4 regions of the Robertmurraya sp. FSL R5-0851 genome follow, and region 3 is predicted to be linked to each of the others. Evidence: riboswitches for the same ligand, from Rfam matches in the RefSeq annotation. Region 3 holds a riboswitch; each other region holds the start of a gene.
What was found. Region 3 has a riboswitch for cobalamin ahead of cobT (nicotinate-nucleotide--dimethylbenzimidazole phosphoribosyltransferase). Riboswitches for the same ligand answer to the same signal wherever they lie in the genome.
Positions count from the first base shown of each region.

Region 1 (4,371 bases), 3.0 Mb from region 3:
CTTTTCTACAAAAAGCTGATGTGCTGTATCGATAACATGTTGCTTCCGATCTTTCATCGTATCACCTGAATTCATATTTGGACTCACTGTATAAAAATATAGTAACTTATTTTTCTGAAGGTTACAAACCCATTATTTAGCTGTGTTTTTCCATTGCATTTTTTGTACTGAGGGTATAATATATGTTAAGTATATAACTGAAGTACATTTTATTGGACTTATAGTATAGGGGGAACATACATGGCTGAAAAACAAGATAAACGGCCGCCATACGGAATTATTGGAGTTCTGTTAATTGGGGCTTTCATCACGTTTTTAAATAACACCTTATTAAATATTGCTTTGCCATCCATCATGAAGGATTTAGAGGTAGAAGCTGCCACGGTTCAATGGTTAACTACAGGCTTTATGCTCGTTAACGGGATATTAATTCCGGCTACGGCCTTCTTAATACAGAAATATTCTGTTCGTAATTTATTTTTAGTCGCTATGAGTTTATTCACGATCGGTACACTAGTTGCTGGTGTGGCTCACGAATTTCCGATTCTTTTAGCAGGACGTATGCTTCAGGCATCCGGATCGGCCATTATGATGCCATTGCTTATGAACGTCATGCTTGTTAGCTTCCCAATTGAAAAAAGAGGAACAGCGATGGGGGTATTTGGTTTAATTATCATGTTTGCGCCAGCGATTGGACCTACCTTATCAGGGTGGATTATTGAGCACTATGATTGGAGAATGCTTTTCCACTTTATTACCCCTATTTCAGTAGTAGTGGTATTAATCGGATTCTTCCTTTTAAAAGATAAGAAAGAAAAGAGTAATCTTCGTTTAGACTTTTTCTCCTTACTTTTATCAAGTATTGGATTTGGTGGAATCCTTTACGGCTTCAGCTCAGCAGGAAGCAAGGGCTGGGACAGTCCGCATGTGTACCTGGCGATTGCCGTCGGTTTCATTTCGCTAGTAACATTTATTTTAAAACAAATGAAGCAAGACACTCCGTTGTTAAACTTTGGAGTGTTTAAATACCCAATGTTTGCCTTGTCATCTACTATTTCCATGGTAACCAACATGGCATTGTTCTCAGGAATGATCCTTATTCCCATTTATGTTCAAACGATTCGTGGAATTTCTCCACTGGACGCAGGGCTAATGCTCCTACCAGGTGCCATCGCCATGGCGATTATGTCTCCTATTACGGGGAGATTGTTTGATAAATTTGGTGGGCGAGTATTGGCGCTTATTGGTTTAGGAATCACGGTGATCACTACGTATGAGTTTAGTCAGTTAACGGTAGATTTAAGCTATACCCACTTAGTTATCCTTTACACGGTCCGGATGATCGGGATGTCATTTGTTATGATGCCTGTTTCAACAAACGGATTAAATCAACTTCCGACGCGTTTCTATCCACATGGTACAGCAATGAACAATACGTTAAACCAAGTGGCTGGGGCAATCGGAACCGCATTACTCGTTACAGTTATGTCCAATCGTACAGAAACACACGCTCAAGAACTAGCTGACGAAGCGATGAAGACGGCAGCCGGTCAAGGAGCAGGAGTCGCACAGCCAACTGCTGAAATGATCGCTCAAATGAAAGAGCAGATCATGATGAAGGCGATGCTCGAAGGAATAAACGATGCATTCCTAGTGGCTACAGGGATTTCAATTGTTGCCTTCATTCTCGCTTTCTTTATCAAGCGTGCCACTCAAGCAGAGGATCCTCTAGAAGGAAAAGAGGCGCCAAAGGTGGTACCGGCGAAGTTAGCTGAGAATTAAATATAAAAAAGAAGAACTCCTTGAAAATGAAAAGGAGTTCTTCTTTTTTAGTTGTGCTTTTGATTGGGATACCTTCACCGTCTGTTTTGAAGTACGGTGTTCATGAAGATATTGAAATTTGTCTTATCCTTAATCAAGTAACCAGCAAAAGTAAAATAACCGGAGATTTTTACGTTAAATGTAGAACGGAGTTCGTTTTGGGGTAAATAAGTGGAGGTTTTCCGCTTATCCAAAGAAAAAACCCCTATTTTCAATTTTTCTGAGACAATAGGCGGAATCTCTCCGTCTATTTAGGTCTTTTTTAGAAAAAATTACTAATTAAGCGGAATACCTCCGTCTATTTATCAGATCGGTTGCTTAACCTGATCCACAGCCGATAGTGAGTAGCTACAGGCCCCATGTCCTCCCGAAGTCAACAACAATATTTTACCAAAACAAACATTTTCTACTTGCTAATCTACTAAACTACCTTTAGTATTAAATTTGTATTATCTAGATATGGGTATATAAAATTAAATTCCAACTATATATAGTGTTGTTGCCTTAAGATAAGATGCCGCACGGCTTAATAGGGAATCTGGTGAAAGACCAGAACTGCCCCCGCAACTGTAAATGCTGACAAAATGAACAAACCACTGTGTAGTTTGCTTACGAGAAGTAGGTGCCTAAATGGGAAGGGTTCAAAGTAGAGTGAAGCATAAGTCAGGAGACCTATCTTACTTAAGATGTTTCAACTTCTTCGGGGACTTGGGAAGATGAGACGATGGCGACAGAAGACAAAATCGTGTTTGCCTGTTTGTCTTTTGCTGAAATCGTTTCATCCGCTCAAGGACCCACCTTAGCGGATTTTTTATTTTCAGGAGGGACGAGCATGACAGTAGTAGATGTACATGAAGATTATAAGTCGGTGTTAAGAGCGATTGAAGAGTGTTCTTCAACTTATCAGTTAGACGCGACAGAGATAACAAAAATGATCAATGAATTAGAGGCAGCAAAAAAAGAAGTGAGCCAACAAGCTTTATTTTATTCTTTAAATAAAATCGCGATGGACCAGCCGGATTGGACTTTTGTTGCCGCACGAATCTATTTAACGGAACTATACAAACAAGCTTCACAAAACCGAAACTACGATTCCACATATACATATGGGGACTTTTACGATTTGCTAGCAACGTTAACGGAGAAAGGAATTTACTCTCCAAAACTGCTGCAAATGTATACAGAGGAAGAAATTAAACAATTAGCAGCGGGAATCAATCCGGAACGAGATCAGCTTTTCAACTATATTGGTCTGTTCCTCTTTGCCGATCGTTACCTTGCAAGAGATCATGATCGAAAGGTATATGAATTGCCGCAAGAGAGATTCATGGTGATTGCCATGACTATCATGATGAACGAATCGAAAGGCCAAAGACTAGAGTTAGTAAAAGAAGCTTATTGGGCATTAAGCCATTTATATATGACTGTCGCAACACCAACCTTATCCAATGCTGGGAAGAACTTCGGTCAGCTGTCCTCTTGTTTTATTGACACAGTGGATGACTCGCTTGACGGGATTTATTTGAACAATTGGGATATCGCTCGCTTAAGTAAAGAAGGCGGTGGCATCGGAATTTATTACGGAAAGGTTCGTGCGTTAGGTTCCGATATCAAAGGGTTCAAAGGGATGTCCTCTGGTGTTGTACCTTGGATTCGATTGATTAATGATACGGCTGTAAGTGTCGATCAATTGGGGCAAAGACAAGGAGCAGTCGCCATTTATTTAGATATATTCCATAAAGACGTGATGAATGGCTTCCTTGAGCTAAAAACCAATAACGGTGATGAACGAAGAAAGGCTCACGATATTTTCACTGGAGTTACCATTCCAGATTTATTTATGGAAAAACTTTTAGAAAAAGATGAAAATGGCAGAAGCATCGGGGAATGGCATACATTCTGTCCACACCAAGTAAAGCAGCTGATGGGCTGGAAGGACGAAAATGGAACACCTCTTGGACTTGAAGACTTTTATGATGAAAATGATAGAAAGTATTTTACGGAAAAATACGAAGAAGCGGTGAATCAGCCTCTTTTACCAAGAAAAACCTACCGTGCAATGGATATTATGGCCCGAATCATGGTCGCACAGTTAGAAACAGGTACACCATACATGTTCTATCGAGATGAGGTCAATCGTCAAAATCCAAATAAGCGTACAGAAGGAAGAACGTCTATCTACTGCAGTAATTTATGTACCGAAATTGCCCAAAACATGTCGAGTACAACGATTGTAAAAGAATACAAGGACGAAGATGGCAATCTAGTAATCGTAAGAAAGCCGGGAGAATTTGTTGTATGTAATCTTTCCTCGATCAATCTCGCAAAGTCTTATGGTGCCAATGAGCTTGAACGATTAATCAGAATTCAAGTGCGGATGCTAGACAATGTGATTGATCTAAATACCATTCCAGTCGGACAAGCCGAATTAACGAATCAAAAATATCGAGCGGTCGGCCTAGGTACGTTTGGATGGCATCACCTATTAGCCTTACAATCGATCCACTGGGAATCAGAGGAAGCGGTCCAGTTTGCTGATGAACTATACGA
Region 1 covers NZ_JBBOOE010000001.1:627,442-631,812, forward strand. Annotated here, with positions in the region: gene MKX65_RS03255 (TetR/AcrR family transcriptional regulator) at 1-75, opposite strand, end outside; gene MKX65_RS03260 (DHA2 family efflux MFS transporter permease subunit) at 241-1,782, shown strand; cobalamin riboswitch at 2,317-2,514, shown strand; gene MKX65_RS03265 (ribonucleoside-diphosphate reductase subunit alpha) at 2,654-4,371, shown strand, end outside.
Region 1: another riboswitch for cobalamin. It lies ahead of MKX65_RS03265 (ribonucleoside-diphosphate reductase subunit alpha); the one in region 3 lies ahead of cobT (nicotinate-nucleotide--dimethylbenzimidazole phosphoribosyltransferase).

Region 2 (4,371 bases), 300 kb from region 3:
ATGGCGGTTTCCACCCGTGATTCCACCTGTTTTAATGATGGCACCATCTGGAGCAAGGTTTCCGAATAATACAGCAAGTCCACCCTTTTCACTAAATGGATTATCAATGGAATGAATCACATCATAATTCTTAACATCACAGCCAGCGATATTTTCACCAAGTGTTTTCCCTGTAACGGTTAATGTATCCAGGTGAAGGGCGCCTTCTTTCTTGGATAATTCGTTTAGAACCGCAGAAACTCCGCCTGCTTCATGCAAGTCTTCAATAAACACGTCAGAAGCTGGAGCAAGCTTTGACAAGTGAGGAACACGAGCCGCTACTTCATTGATTCTTCCGATTGGATAATCGATTTCTGCTTCATGAGCTAATGCTAAAGTATGAAGTACAGTATTGGAAGATCCACCTAATGCCATATCAAGGGCAAACGCGTTATCGATTGCTTTTTCTGTAACGATATCACGAGGCTTAATATCCTTTTCAATCAGTTCCATTAACTGTGTTGCTGATTTCCTAACGAAATCTCTACGCTCAGGCGCTACAGCTAAAATCGTTCCATTACCAGGAAGAGCCAATCCAAGCGCTTCTGCTAAACAGTTCATCGAGTTTGCTGTGAACATACCTGAACAAGATCCACATGTCGGACAGCCAAACTGTTCTAATTCTAATAGTCCCTTGTCATCAAGTTTTCCAGCTTGGTATGCACCAACGCCTTCGAATACAGAAGAAAGTGAGATCTTTTTGCCATCGCTAGTTACTCCAGCCTTCATTGGTCCACCGCTTACAAAAACAGTAGGGATATTTAAACGAAGTGATGCCATTAACATACCAGGAGTAATCTTGTCACAGTTCGGGATACAAACCATTCCATCAAACCAGTGAGCAGCGACAACCGTTTCAACCGAGTCAGCAATGATTTCACGGCTTGGTAGCGAGTAGCGCATGCCGATATGACCCATTGCAATTCCATCATCGACACCGATTGTGTTCATTTCAAATGGAACTCCACCTGCTTCACGGATAGCGTCTTTGACAATTTTCCCGAACTCTTGTAAGTGCACATGTCCTGGCACGATATCAATGTAGGAGTTAACTACTGCGATAAATGGCTTACCAAAATCCTCTTCTTTTACCCCAGCCGCACGCAAAAGGCTTCGGTGTGGTGCACGATCAAATCCCTTTTTTATCATATTACTTCTTAATTCTGCCAAAATAATTCCCTCCCAATCTATTAAAAACCAATGGTGTTAATGTTTTAAATTATTAAAAAATTTTAACAAATAGAAGGAGAATTGTAAAGAAAGATGACAAAAGATTCATTTGGTAGATTTTAAAAGTTGTCTTCATTTGTCCTATTTTGTCGCTTTTAATATTTTTATGGTGGCAGTGAATGGCGGTTCCGATTTGTCACAATGAAAAAAATATGTCAGCGATTGCCTTGTCATTCCTTTGTTACAAGATTAGTATTAAGATATGAAAAGTAAATATGAGCAAGAATAGGTGTACTTCTTTTTAGAAGTCTAGGGAAGTTGGTGAAAGTCCAACGCGGTCCCGCCACTGTAAATGGGAGCATACTGTAAAAACCACTGTGCAATAAGGAATTGCATGGGAAGGTGCAGAAAGCAATGACCATCAGCCAGGAAACCTGACTATATCTTGACACCGTGTACCTACGAGGATAGGTGGTGTGGTCGGTTTCTTACATAAGGAAGAAGCTTATTCCAACATCTCCATTTCAATGTGGAGATGTTTTTTATTTTGTTAGGGGGGGGGAACCATGTTTCTTCAACATTTATTGGCCATGACGATTGCTTATTTTATTGATTTACTTCTCGGTGATCCGATCGATTGGCCACATCCGGTGAAATGGATCGGAACGCTGATTTACAAGTTCGAGAAAAAGTGGAATAAAGGGACGCGGAAAAAATGGAAGGGAGTGGCTATGGTAGTTACGCTTCTCCTGCTCGTTGTGGGAATTACGCTCCTGATTACGATGCTAGCTTATCAAGTTCATCTCATGGTCGGCATTGTGGTTGAAGCGGTGATCATCTGGACGACGATTGCTCAAAAAAGCTTAAAGGAGGCAGCGTTGACGGTGTACGGTCCGTTAAAAAAGGGGGATCTCGTTGAAGCTCGCCATAAGCTATCGTTTATCGTTGGCCGTGATACGGATCAACTTGATGAACAGGGGGTGGTTCGCGCGACGATTGAAACGGTCGCAGAAAACACAAGTGACGGAGTAACTGCTCCCTTATTTTGGGCATTTCTCGGTGGTGCCCCTCTAGCGATGCTGTACCGTGCAGTCAATACTTGCGATTCGATGGTTGGATATAAAAATGATAAATACATGGAGTTTGGCTGGGCGTCGGCGAAGCTTGATGATTGGTTAAATTTGATACCGAGTCGCCTAACCTCCGTTTGTATGCTCTTAAGCAATAAGCCGGTCCGATCCTCGGTAAAGGAGTCAGCGAAAATTGTCCTTCGTGATGCGAAGAAACATCCAAGCCCAAACAGTGGATGGGGAGAAGCTGCTGTGGCTGCCTTACTTGGGATTCAGCTCGGAGGAATCAACTATTACAAGGGTATTCGCTCCGATCGAGCCAAAATGGGAGAATCTTATTTTCCTGTCACTGCGGAGCATATTTTGCAAGCCAACGGTATTTTAACTCGAACGGTACTCACATTTTTACTTTTATTATGGATTGGAGGGATGATCGTTGAAGTGGCCTATGCACGGAGCTAATCCACAATTTTTATATAAAGCACTACATCTCGACATGCCTGAAACAGTGATTGATTTTAGCGCCAATATTAATCCGCTCGGTCCACCGGCTACAGTAAAGGGCAGGTGGAATGAGCTGTTTCCTCTTGTATCTGATTATCCGGATCCAACGGCAGGAAGGCTAACAGGTTTGCTTTCAAAGCAAGAAGGAGTAAGAAAAGAGCAAATCTTAGTGGGGAACGGCGGGGCGGAGCTTATTTCTTTGGTCGGACGACTGCTCACTGGTAAAAAAGTGCTCATCGTACAACCAGCCTTTTCCGAATACGAAGAAGCGTGCCGAGTGAATCAATGTGAGGTACGCTACCACTTGATGGATGTAGACAGCTGGGAATTACGCTTAGATGAATTACTAGTGAGCTTACGAGAAGTAGACGCTGTATTTCTGTGCAATCCAAACAATCCAACGGGAATGTTTTTTCCGAAACATACGATTGAGATTCTTGCCCGTGAATGTGCCCGATACGGAACCTTGCTTATCGTCGACGAAGCCTTTTACGACTTTATTGAAGAGTACGAATCTATCGTTTCCTGTCTCCAACATTGCGAGAACATGATCATTCTTCGTTCCATGACCAAAATGTTCAGCATTCCAGGAATCCGCTTAGGATACTTAATGGCCAATGAAGCCCTGCTAGCAAAAATTAGGGAAAGCAAACCGCATTGGAGTGTGAATGCGATAGCTATGAAGGTGGGGGAATGGTGTTTGTCAGAAAGTGACTATATAGAACAAACCATTCAATTGATAAAAAAGGAGCGGGAGAGGCTACAGGCTTTTTATCGTGATCAGGAATTCTCTTATTCTCCTTCAAACGTAAATTTTTATTTGCTAAAAGATACGAAAGTCTCCGATCCATTTCCGTTTTTCCGTTTTTTGATGGAAAAGGGGATGATTCCACGGCATACGATGAATTTCCCAGGACTTGACGGAAAGTGGCTACGATTGGCGATTAAGGGAGCAAACGAGCATGAAAGGTTATTAGAGGTGATGAGTGCATGGCGGAGGCTGGACAGCTGATATTTATTAGTGGTGGGGTTAGAAGTGGAAAAAGCAGTTTTGCTGAGAAAACAGCCATGGAGCTAACAAAGAAAACTCAAGGAAATCTCCACTATATTGCTTCAGGAGTTGCTTTTGATGAGGAAATGAAGGACCGAATTAAAAGGCATCAACAGCAAAGAAATGAAGGCGAGCACCAGTGGGTAACTTGGGAGGAACCCTATTTTTTACATAACCTCTCCACTGTTTTTCAACCGAATGATATTGTGCTCTTTGACTGCTTAACGAATCTATTAAACAACCGTTTGTTTCAAACCGAGGAGAGGCTGATGGACCCGTCTTTTCATAAGGAAATCAGGATATCAATCATAGAGGGGATCCTTTCGGTACAGAAAAGTTGTCACACCCTCATCGTCGTTAGTAATGAAATCTTGAATGAACCGATTCACTCTAGTGACCTTGTTCTTGTGTATGCAAAGATCCTTGGAAGGTTAAATCAACAGGTCGTTGCAAGGGCAAAGGAAGCGTATCTCGTGGAAGCAGGAATTCCAATTTGCATGAAAAAGGAGGATGATGACGTTGTATTTCGTGATGGGA
Region 2 covers NZ_JBBOOE010000001.1:3,975,585-3,979,955, reverse strand. Annotated here, with positions in the region: gene ilvD (dihydroxy-acid dehydratase) at 1-1,209, opposite strand, end outside; cobalamin riboswitch at 1,480-1,665, shown strand; gene cbiB (adenosylcobinamide-phosphate synthase CbiB) at 1,776-2,741, shown strand; gene cobD (threonine-phosphate decarboxylase CobD) at 2,716-3,795, shown strand; gene MKX65_RS20415 (bifunctional adenosylcobinamide kinase/adenosylcobinamide-phosphate guanylyltransferase) at 3,774-4,371, shown strand, end outside; gene MKX65_RS20410 (bifunctional adenosylcobinamide kinase/adenosylcobinamide-phosphate guanylyltransferase) at 4,363-4,371, shown strand, end outside.
Region 2: another riboswitch for cobalamin. It lies ahead of cbiB (adenosylcobinamide-phosphate synthase CbiB); the one in region 3 lies ahead of cobT (nicotinate-nucleotide--dimethylbenzimidazole phosphoribosyltransferase).

Region 3 (4,371 bases):
AGCAAACAAAAGGGAAAAGTAAATGAACTCAGAAGTTTATGTAAAAACTATACGATTTGATTGAGATTAAACTAATTTCACTTGAGTACATAGAATTGAATGAATTGGATTAGTTGGAACGCCGTATACGGTGAAAGTCGCACGTACGGTGTGAACAGGGGGAAAAGGGAACGATTCTCTCAAACCCTTACCTATCTGTTTCAATAAGACAATAAAACCAAACAGAACTTCCGGTTTTATGAAAGTTCTGTTTATTATATTTATATCAACATATATAAATTTGATTGATTTTCAATAAGACAGTTTTCCGTAATCGGGACATTTAATGAAATAACTTTATTATTCATTATGGTTAGTAAGAACAATATGGGAAACATATGTTAATAAAAGATTTAGAAACGGTTCTTCTAATGAAGAAGGACTCGTTTCGTTTATAACTCTATCAAATCCAGCTAAATAATGGTCACTTAACTATTTAGTTTTATTGCTTCCCCAATTGTCAGTATAAATTAAATTGTCTATTGGTATTCGTTTTCCCCATCCGACTGTCTCTAATACAGGTTGTTCTTGAAACTGATGTGTATACCCAACTGACATCAAACCGATAGGCTCGATATGTGGCGGAATATTAAGTATTTTTCGTATGTCTTGTTTCTTATAAAAGGAAACCCATCCAACTCCAAGCCCTTCAGCCCGAGCAGCTAACCATAAGTTCTGCATAGCACATACTACCGAATAGGCATCTGTTTCTGGTATCGTATTGCGTCCCAGTACATGATCCCCGTTCCTTGTCGGGTCACACGTAAAACAAATCGTAACAGGTGCCTCAAGAATACCTTCAAGTTTTAGCTTAGGATACAACAAAGACCGATCATCTTCAAAATATTTTCCTGCTACTTGTATTTCTTTAGAAACAACGTCATGTAATTGCTGTTTAATTTCGTCTGAGCGAACCGCAATGAAATTCCACGGTTGCATAAAGCCAACTGAGGGTGCATGGTGTGCTGCTTTTAAGATTCTGTACAGTTTTTCCTCCTCAATTGGTTGCTTTATAAATGAACGAATATCCCTTCGGCTATAAATTGCATTATAGACACCTTGTTTTTGTTGCACATCAAACTCATGAAGAGTTGCTATTTGCAATGTAGGTTCTGTAGGTAATATTTCAGATGTCTTCGCTACTTCTGCTGTACCTTTTACCGAACCATCAGTTGAACCAGAAACGCCTGCTTGCTCGAATGTAGACATTTCATTTGCAATTTTAATAGCTGATCTCACAATGGGAAGTGCAATTGCCGTCCCACTTCCTTCTCCAAGACGAAGGTTTAGATTAACAAGTGGCTGTAATCCTAAAAGTTTATTTACAAAGATATGACCCGGTTCCACTGATTGATGTGATGCAATAAGATAATGCACACATGCGGGAGTCATTCGAACCGCTGTCAACGCAGCCACAGCTGTGATGAAGCCATCTATTAAAACAGGGACTCGTGCTGCTGCAGCACCCAACACAATCCCAGCAAGTCCTGCTATTTCTAATCCCCCGACTTTTGCCAAAACGTCAATCGGATCAGCTGGATTGGGTTGATTTATTTCAATTGATCTTTTAATAACGTTGGCTTTTTTTACTTTTTCATCTGTATTTATTCCTGTTCCAAACCCAACGACTTGATCAACAGATAACTGCCCGAGTACGGCGACCATCGCACTACTTGCTGTGGTATTTCCGATTCCCATTTCTCCAAGTGCTAAAAGTCTCGCACCTTTCTGTATAGCTGACTGTGCTACCTCAATTCCTACTTCTATCGCCGAAACTGCTTCTGTCCTTTCCATAGCTGGTCCTTGCACCATGTTATTTGTTCCAAAGCGTATTTTTCTGTTGATTAAACCTGGAAGTTGCAACTCTCCATTAATACCTATATCAACAACCTGAACTGAGGCATTTGAAGCTCGGGATAAAACATTGATCGCTGCTCCACCTGTAATAAAATTTCTAACCATTTGCTGAGTAACTTCTGATGGATAAGCTGAAACTCCTTCTGCAGTTACACCATGGTCTGACGCCATTAACACTACCATTGCTGGGTCAATATTAGGTTGTGCATTTCCAGTTATACCTGCTATTTTAATCGCTAGTGATTCTAACAAGCCTAAACTTCCGAATGGTTTAGTTAGTGAGTTTAAATGTTGTTCCATTTGTTCCTGAGCTTTTGTGTTCAAACCATCAATTAAACTAATTGTTTCCTTTAATTTTTTCATAATTAACTTACTTCCTCCTTTAATGGTAATTCCCGACCATACAAAAAAAACCCAGCTTAAATAAGCTGAGGTCTTGCCATAACCACATTGTAGAACTTCTCTTAGGCAGGTCTCCTGACTCCGATTCATCACATGCTGCGCCTTCCCAGTTTCCCAGTGGCATTGCAGCAGCTCCTCGACTACAGTGGCGGGCTCCGCGTTGTTTTAAACTTCCCTATTCTCCTATACTTAGGCACCTAATGAAGACATTCTATAAAACTACGTATTAGTAAACCATAGAATAGTTAAAATGACAATCTTTTCATGAATCGTATTTTTATCGCAAAAAAATATAGTTATTTTTTCTAGAACTTGTGGAGAAGATTGGAGGTACACAAAGTGGTTACATGGTAGCACTTTGCCTTTAATAAGATTGTAGCGGAAATTGAATGACAGATAATAAATTTGTTAATGTTCGTAGTGAATTATGAAATTGATTATTCAATTAAAAAACTTTATTTTATTAAAAACGCGGTCCTCACGAAATTGTTAGGTGGTGCATTAGGAGCGAAGTTCACAGGCTTTTCTTCACCCACATCGTTTATTATAGGGGCTGGGATGGTATCAAGAGGAGAAGTTGCTATAATTATTGCAGCAACTGGACTACAAGAAGCTCTGTTACAACCATAATACTTCACTTCAATTATTATTGTAATAATATTTACGACTTTAGTTGCACCTCCAATGTTAAAGTATTTAATACAAGGGGAATAAAAAAGGAATATATTTGTTCAGGTCACTTAATAGTTGTCACTGGCAACTGATTTAAAAAGGAGGGCATTCCTGTAATAAAGCTAAGTTTGTGAACATGAACATATGCACTTATACTATAGGGGGCTTATCTACAGTATGATTTTTCACAGTATTTAACGTATGTAAAGATACCAAAAATGCCAGTTTTCTATCTTTGTAGACGCATTATCAACAGTAAGTATTTATAGTATTCAACGTACACAAAGATAGGACTTTACGTGGAGAGGTGGGTATGATAGGCTTGGATGCCAGATGAAACAACGGCTTCAGCCTTTCATGACCAATCATGCCCACAGAGGCTCCACGTCAAGTCCTTAACCACTTATCTTTGCATACATGTACATAAAGATAAAAGATGCATTCTATCAACCTTTTTTCGTTGATACTGTAGATAAGCCCCCTTTAGTTGAAGAAGGTAATAAAATTGGACCACACATATTAGATATGTGTGGTCCTTTTAGTGTCAACTATTTCACTTTCCTAACCTAAATATAATCATGTTCTATAAATATATGCACGATCGAGATGTTACTGGACTAGTAGCTGAGTAAACAAATCGGATATTTTTACAGCGTTACACAAAAGTGAATCAAAATCGGCAAAAATAGGTGCTTAAAGAGGAATTTAGGGATATGTCAAAATAGGAGTGGATGTTAACTGAAGGAATTTATTAGAGGTTTTATAACGAAATCACTTAAGGATGCCTTTGTATTAGTGTTTTGGGATAAAGTCAAAGTGTAGAAATTGAAGAGTTTTATGTCAGGATAAGGAGAGAAGGGTGATTCTCTTCTTTTTTTGAATAGAGGTTCTCGTGTATTTTTATATTCTTGGAAAAAATTATATAATAAAGTTAGCGAATATTGTCATGAGGAGGCAAATTATGTCGGTTAATCCTGTTAATAATCATTTAAAATCTTTAGCTAGTAAACTGGTTTTATCAGAGAAAGAAAAGGCAAGTATTTCAACATCAATAATCACCTTATCAAGAAGGTTAAATCTATATTTTGAAGGTGGGGAACTACATACTCATTTTCAAATCGGATCTTATATAAGAGGTGCTTTCGACATAATTCGACCTCCTTTTAGGAAGTATTTCCAAAAAGAGAAAAAATAAAAACAAGCGAGTTTTTAATGAACTTTGAAAAGATCTCTATTTTGATTTGCACTAAAGACATATATACTGTGCAACTAGTTTAATCCAACAAAAAAGCATCCCTCTTAAGGAATTGAACTTAAACTAATTTCTTAAGAGTTGGTACTAACTCATTAAAATAGGGTTTAACTACAAAATCTTTTGCTCCTTGGCCCAGTGCCTCGATG
Region 3 covers NZ_JBBOOE010000001.1:3,676,668-3,681,038, reverse strand. Annotated here, with positions in the region: gene cobT (nicotinate-nucleotide--dimethylbenzimidazole phosphoribosyltransferase) at 472-2,259, opposite strand; cobalamin riboswitch at 2,347-2,514, opposite strand; partial or broken gene MKX65_RS18925 (cation:proton antiporter domain-containing protein) at 2,770-3,012, shown strand; gene MKX65_RS27140 (SMODS domain-containing nucleotidyltransferase) at 3,917-4,165, shown strand; gene MKX65_RS18920 (response regulator) at 4,284-4,371, opposite strand, start outside.

Region 4 (4,371 bases), 1.5 Mb from region 3:
TCCCCCCTGCCTTTTATGAATGAATCACTCGATCTAGTAATTCCGCTTTTTTACCATCATTCCACTTGCCTGTTGTACCAACCAGGTATCCAGTAATACGTTGGATAACATCCAACCGATCGCCATGACAGTATTCACATATGGTTGCATCGGCATCGCTTGTTTCGTGTCCACAATCTATGCATCGACAGATCGTATGATTTAAGCTGAAATAGCCGATATCTAATTGATGGGCCATGAGCACCATTTTTTCGATCGCCTGCCAGTTTTCTAATGCTTTTCCATCTAATTCAATATACGCAATATGTCCACCTAACGTTAAGGCATGGTACGGTGCTTCAATGGTCATTTTCTTAACCGCAGTCAAGTGATGCCAGACTGGGACATGGTTTGAATTGGTATAGTATTCTCGAGTATTAATTCCTTCTACTTCACCAAAACGTTCTCGATCATGTTTTGGAAATTTTTTGCATAACGACTCGGCGGGTGTAGCAAGTAAGCTATAGTTAAGTTGATATCGTTCTTTTAGTTCCGTACATTTATCTCGCATAAAAGTGACGATTTCCAACCCTTTTGTTTGTGCTTCATCCGATTCTCCGTGATGTTTCCCCACTAAAACGAGTAAACATTCTGCTAATCCAATAAATCCAATTGCTAAAGTAGATTGATTGATTACCTTTTCAATAGAGTCTTCTGGTTTTAATTCACTTCCACCCCGCCATAAATATTTCATGACCGTTTGGAACTGTTTCGCGAAAGCTTGTTTTTGGAAATCAAAGCGGATTTTTAATTGTTCACCCACTTCTTCTAGTAAATACTCAAGTTTTTCATAAAAACGGCTCCATTTCTCACCTTCAGAAATTCTTTCTTTTTTTCCTTCTTCCCATGTCTCTAATGCGATTCGCACTAGATTAATAGAAGTAAAGGAAGCATTCCCCCGACCAACGGAAGTTTTTTCTCCATGAATATTTTCAAATACACGAGTCCGACAACCCATGGTAGCTGCTTCATACAGATAACGTGTTGGATCTCCGGCACTCCATTTTTCATGCTGATTAAAGGGCGCATCTAAATTGATAAAGTTTGGAAAGAAACGTTTTGCCGTTACGCGACAAGCTAATTGGAATAAATCATAATTAGGATCGCCCTCTTTCAAGTTGACACCGTCTTTCACTTTAAAAATTTGAATCGGAAAAATAGCTGTATGCCCATAACCAACGCCACGTTCTGTTGAAAGGAGTAGCTGCTCCATCACACATCGTCCCTCTGGAGAGGTATCTGTCCCGTAATTAATGGAAGAGAAAACAACTTGATTCCCGCCGCGCGAATGAATGCTGTTCATGTTATGTATAAACCCTTCCATCGCTTGATACACCGTATTTATGGTACGATTCAATGCATATTGAATGACTCTTTCCTCTCCGCTCAAACCATCCAAATCATTTTCCTTATAAACAGAAATAGGAACAGCCATTAATTTATCAAAATCACTTCCCGTAAATTCACAAGCCTTCTTTAATTCTTTTTCATACGTTACTTTAACAAATGGAGCCATATAGAAATCAAATGCTGGAATGGCTTGTCCTCCGTGCATTTCATTTTGAGCAGTCTCAAGAGATATACACGCCATAATTGCCGCCCCATGAATCCCGTTGGGACGACGCAGTGCAGCATGATTCACCTCCATTCCCTTTTCGAGCAGTTGATCAAGCGGATGTTGTAAGCAAGTTAAGCTTCGAGTTGGATAATAATCCAGGTCATGGATATGGATCGCTCCCGTTCGATGCAAGAAATGATGTTCCGGTTTCAACAATTCGGCTGTCGTATAAGCTTTTGTTGTTTCACTTGCGAACTTCATCATCATACCCGAAGGTGTCTCCGCACTCATATTGGCATTTTCCTTCGTAATATCGTTTGATTCCGCACGAATAATCTGCTCCATCGTATCAAATGATTTTCCATTTCTAGCTTTCGTTCTTTCTTCACGGTATAAAATATAGGCAGTTGCTACGTCGATTCTTTCATTCTTCACTAGCTCCATTTCAACAAAGTCTTGAATTTCTTCTACTGAAATTTGCCTTTGTTGGATTTGTGTATGTAAAGCTTCCACTACCTTTTGAGCTAGGTTCGTTGTCATTCCTGGTTCTGTAGCTCGTTCAGCCTTTTCAACAGCCTGTATGATTTTTTCAGGACAAAACGGAACCATACATTTATCTCGTTTGATTACTTCTTGTAAGGTATTCATCATTAGCAAAATCATCACGTTCTTTCGTAATAGGATATGTAGGTGAAGAATGGTGGTTGATTACATTTTTAATAGGGAGGTTTTCTAGCAGCAGTTCAGATGGTTTAAGCATAAAGTTTCATCAAATCCCTCTTTTCGTCGTCATATAAAAAGGCTATCTCTTTAAAAGAGATAGCCTAAAATGGAAACGTTCAGAAATAAAAAAATGGTTACGTCTCCATTCCTCAATCCCCGAAGAAATGATTCATCTGTTTTATATAGGCAGGTCTCCTGGCTTGGCTTCATTCTCCGATTCCCTTCCCATGCAGTTGCATAGTGGCATTGAATCATCGTCAGCTTCACAGTTGCGGGGACAGCATCGGAATCACACCGAATTTCCCTATTAAACTACATATAGTAGTACCTGTATAAAACGAACACCATATATTGTTTTTAATAGAATCAAGTGTACCACCCTTGAAATGGAAAGTAAATCTATAAATAGGAAGTTCACGAAAATGTAAAATTTAGACTTCCTCAAGTAAACCCTGTTTCCCAATAAAAAAATAGACGAAGTTTTCACTCCGTCAAATAACATTGCCTTATTCAACTGGTGTCGTAACTTCATCCTTTACGATACTACCTCTCTTCGCTACAATTTCAAGTGATGTAGCTGCAATATAGACCATAACGGCAGCTACTATTGCATTAACGGGTGGTATACCAGGTAATAAGTTGGCTGCCACTATACCTACGGCCCATGCAACAATAGCATTTGCATTAACATTTTTAACTTCTGTTTGAAGATAGCCCGTTTTTCTTCTTAATAAGAAGTAATCCACTAAGATAATCGCACCGATGGAAGGAATGGTCGATCCTAAAATAGTTAACCAGCTAATGAAGTTATTATAGACAATCATGGAAAGCACTGTACCTAGCATTCCATTAAATAAAACGATTTTATTCTTTGGTAATTTGGTAATGTGAGAAAAGCCCAAGCCCGATGTATAGAGTGAATTATCATTGGTGGACCAAATGTTTAGACCTAAAACGATAATGGCTGGAATAATTAATCCTTGAGAAACCATAACATCAGAAATATCTGCATAACCGATGGCTAATGTTCCAACCATACCGAAAGTAAACATTAATGAGTTACCAATAAAATAAGCAATAAAGGTAGTTAGGAAGCCGTCCCTTTTGTTTTTTGAAAATCTCGTAAAATCCGCCGTTAACGTGGCTCCTCCGATAAATGACCCAATACAAATGGATAAAGCTAACGTATAAGAAATACTCTCGGTGGGTTCTAGTTGCATTAAAGCCGTAAAGCCACCCACATCTGCCGTCGCTTTGAACACCGAAAAGCTTCCTAAAATAGCAATGGCAGGGACAGCCACGATACTAAGCGCGGTTAATGCCTTCATCCCCCAATAAGCGGTTGAGGTCATTAAAATACCAGATACAATGATGAGTAAGGGCAAGCTAATTCCCGTTGCCTTGTTCACCATTAAGGCAAATGTGGCCACACCCACACCAAACCATCCCACTTGAATCGCACTTAACAAAAAGGAAGTAAGATACGAGCCTTTCTTACCAAACGAATAACTGGTTAATAAATGAGTAGTTAGTCCTGACTTGGCTCCTATTAGTCCAAGAAACGCGGCATAAATACCTAGAATTAAATTACCGATCAAAACAATGACAATAAATTCCTTCATGCCCATCCCTTGACCCAACGTTCCTCCAGCTACCATGCTAGAAGAGAAGAAAGTAAAACCTAGCATGACAAAAAACATGGATAGAAAGCCTCTACGGTGCCCCTGTGGAATTGGCTCTAATGCAAAATCTTTATCCATATGCTCCATAATTAAAACCCCCTAAGGTATTTATAAGATTAGATTTTTGGTATCAACATTCACGTTTTTTGAATTCCACCAGAGCATCTTAGCGAGACGCTCGGTGTCATTTCTCACAGAAGTGTTAGTATCACATTATTTTGTAAAAGTGGGGATATTCACTTTTACTTCCGCCGGGATCGTTTCAACAAGAACTTCCCCATTTCTGATGGAATATAAAATGGATGATTGACATCTAATGGCTTCATATTCAGAATCTGTATCCAGTACAACTAAGTTCGCTTGGTTTCC
Region 4 covers NZ_JBBOOE010000001.1:2,225,840-2,230,210, forward strand. Annotated here, with positions in the region: gene MKX65_RS11275 (anaerobic ribonucleoside triphosphate reductase) at 14-2,260, opposite strand; cobalamin riboswitch at 2,489-2,667, opposite strand; gene codB (cytosine permease) at 2,827-4,089, opposite strand; gene codA (cytosine deaminase) at 4,216-4,371, opposite strand, start outside.
Region 4: another riboswitch for cobalamin. It lies ahead of MKX65_RS11275 (anaerobic ribonucleoside triphosphate reductase); the one in region 3 lies ahead of cobT (nicotinate-nucleotide--dimethylbenzimidazole phosphoribosyltransferase).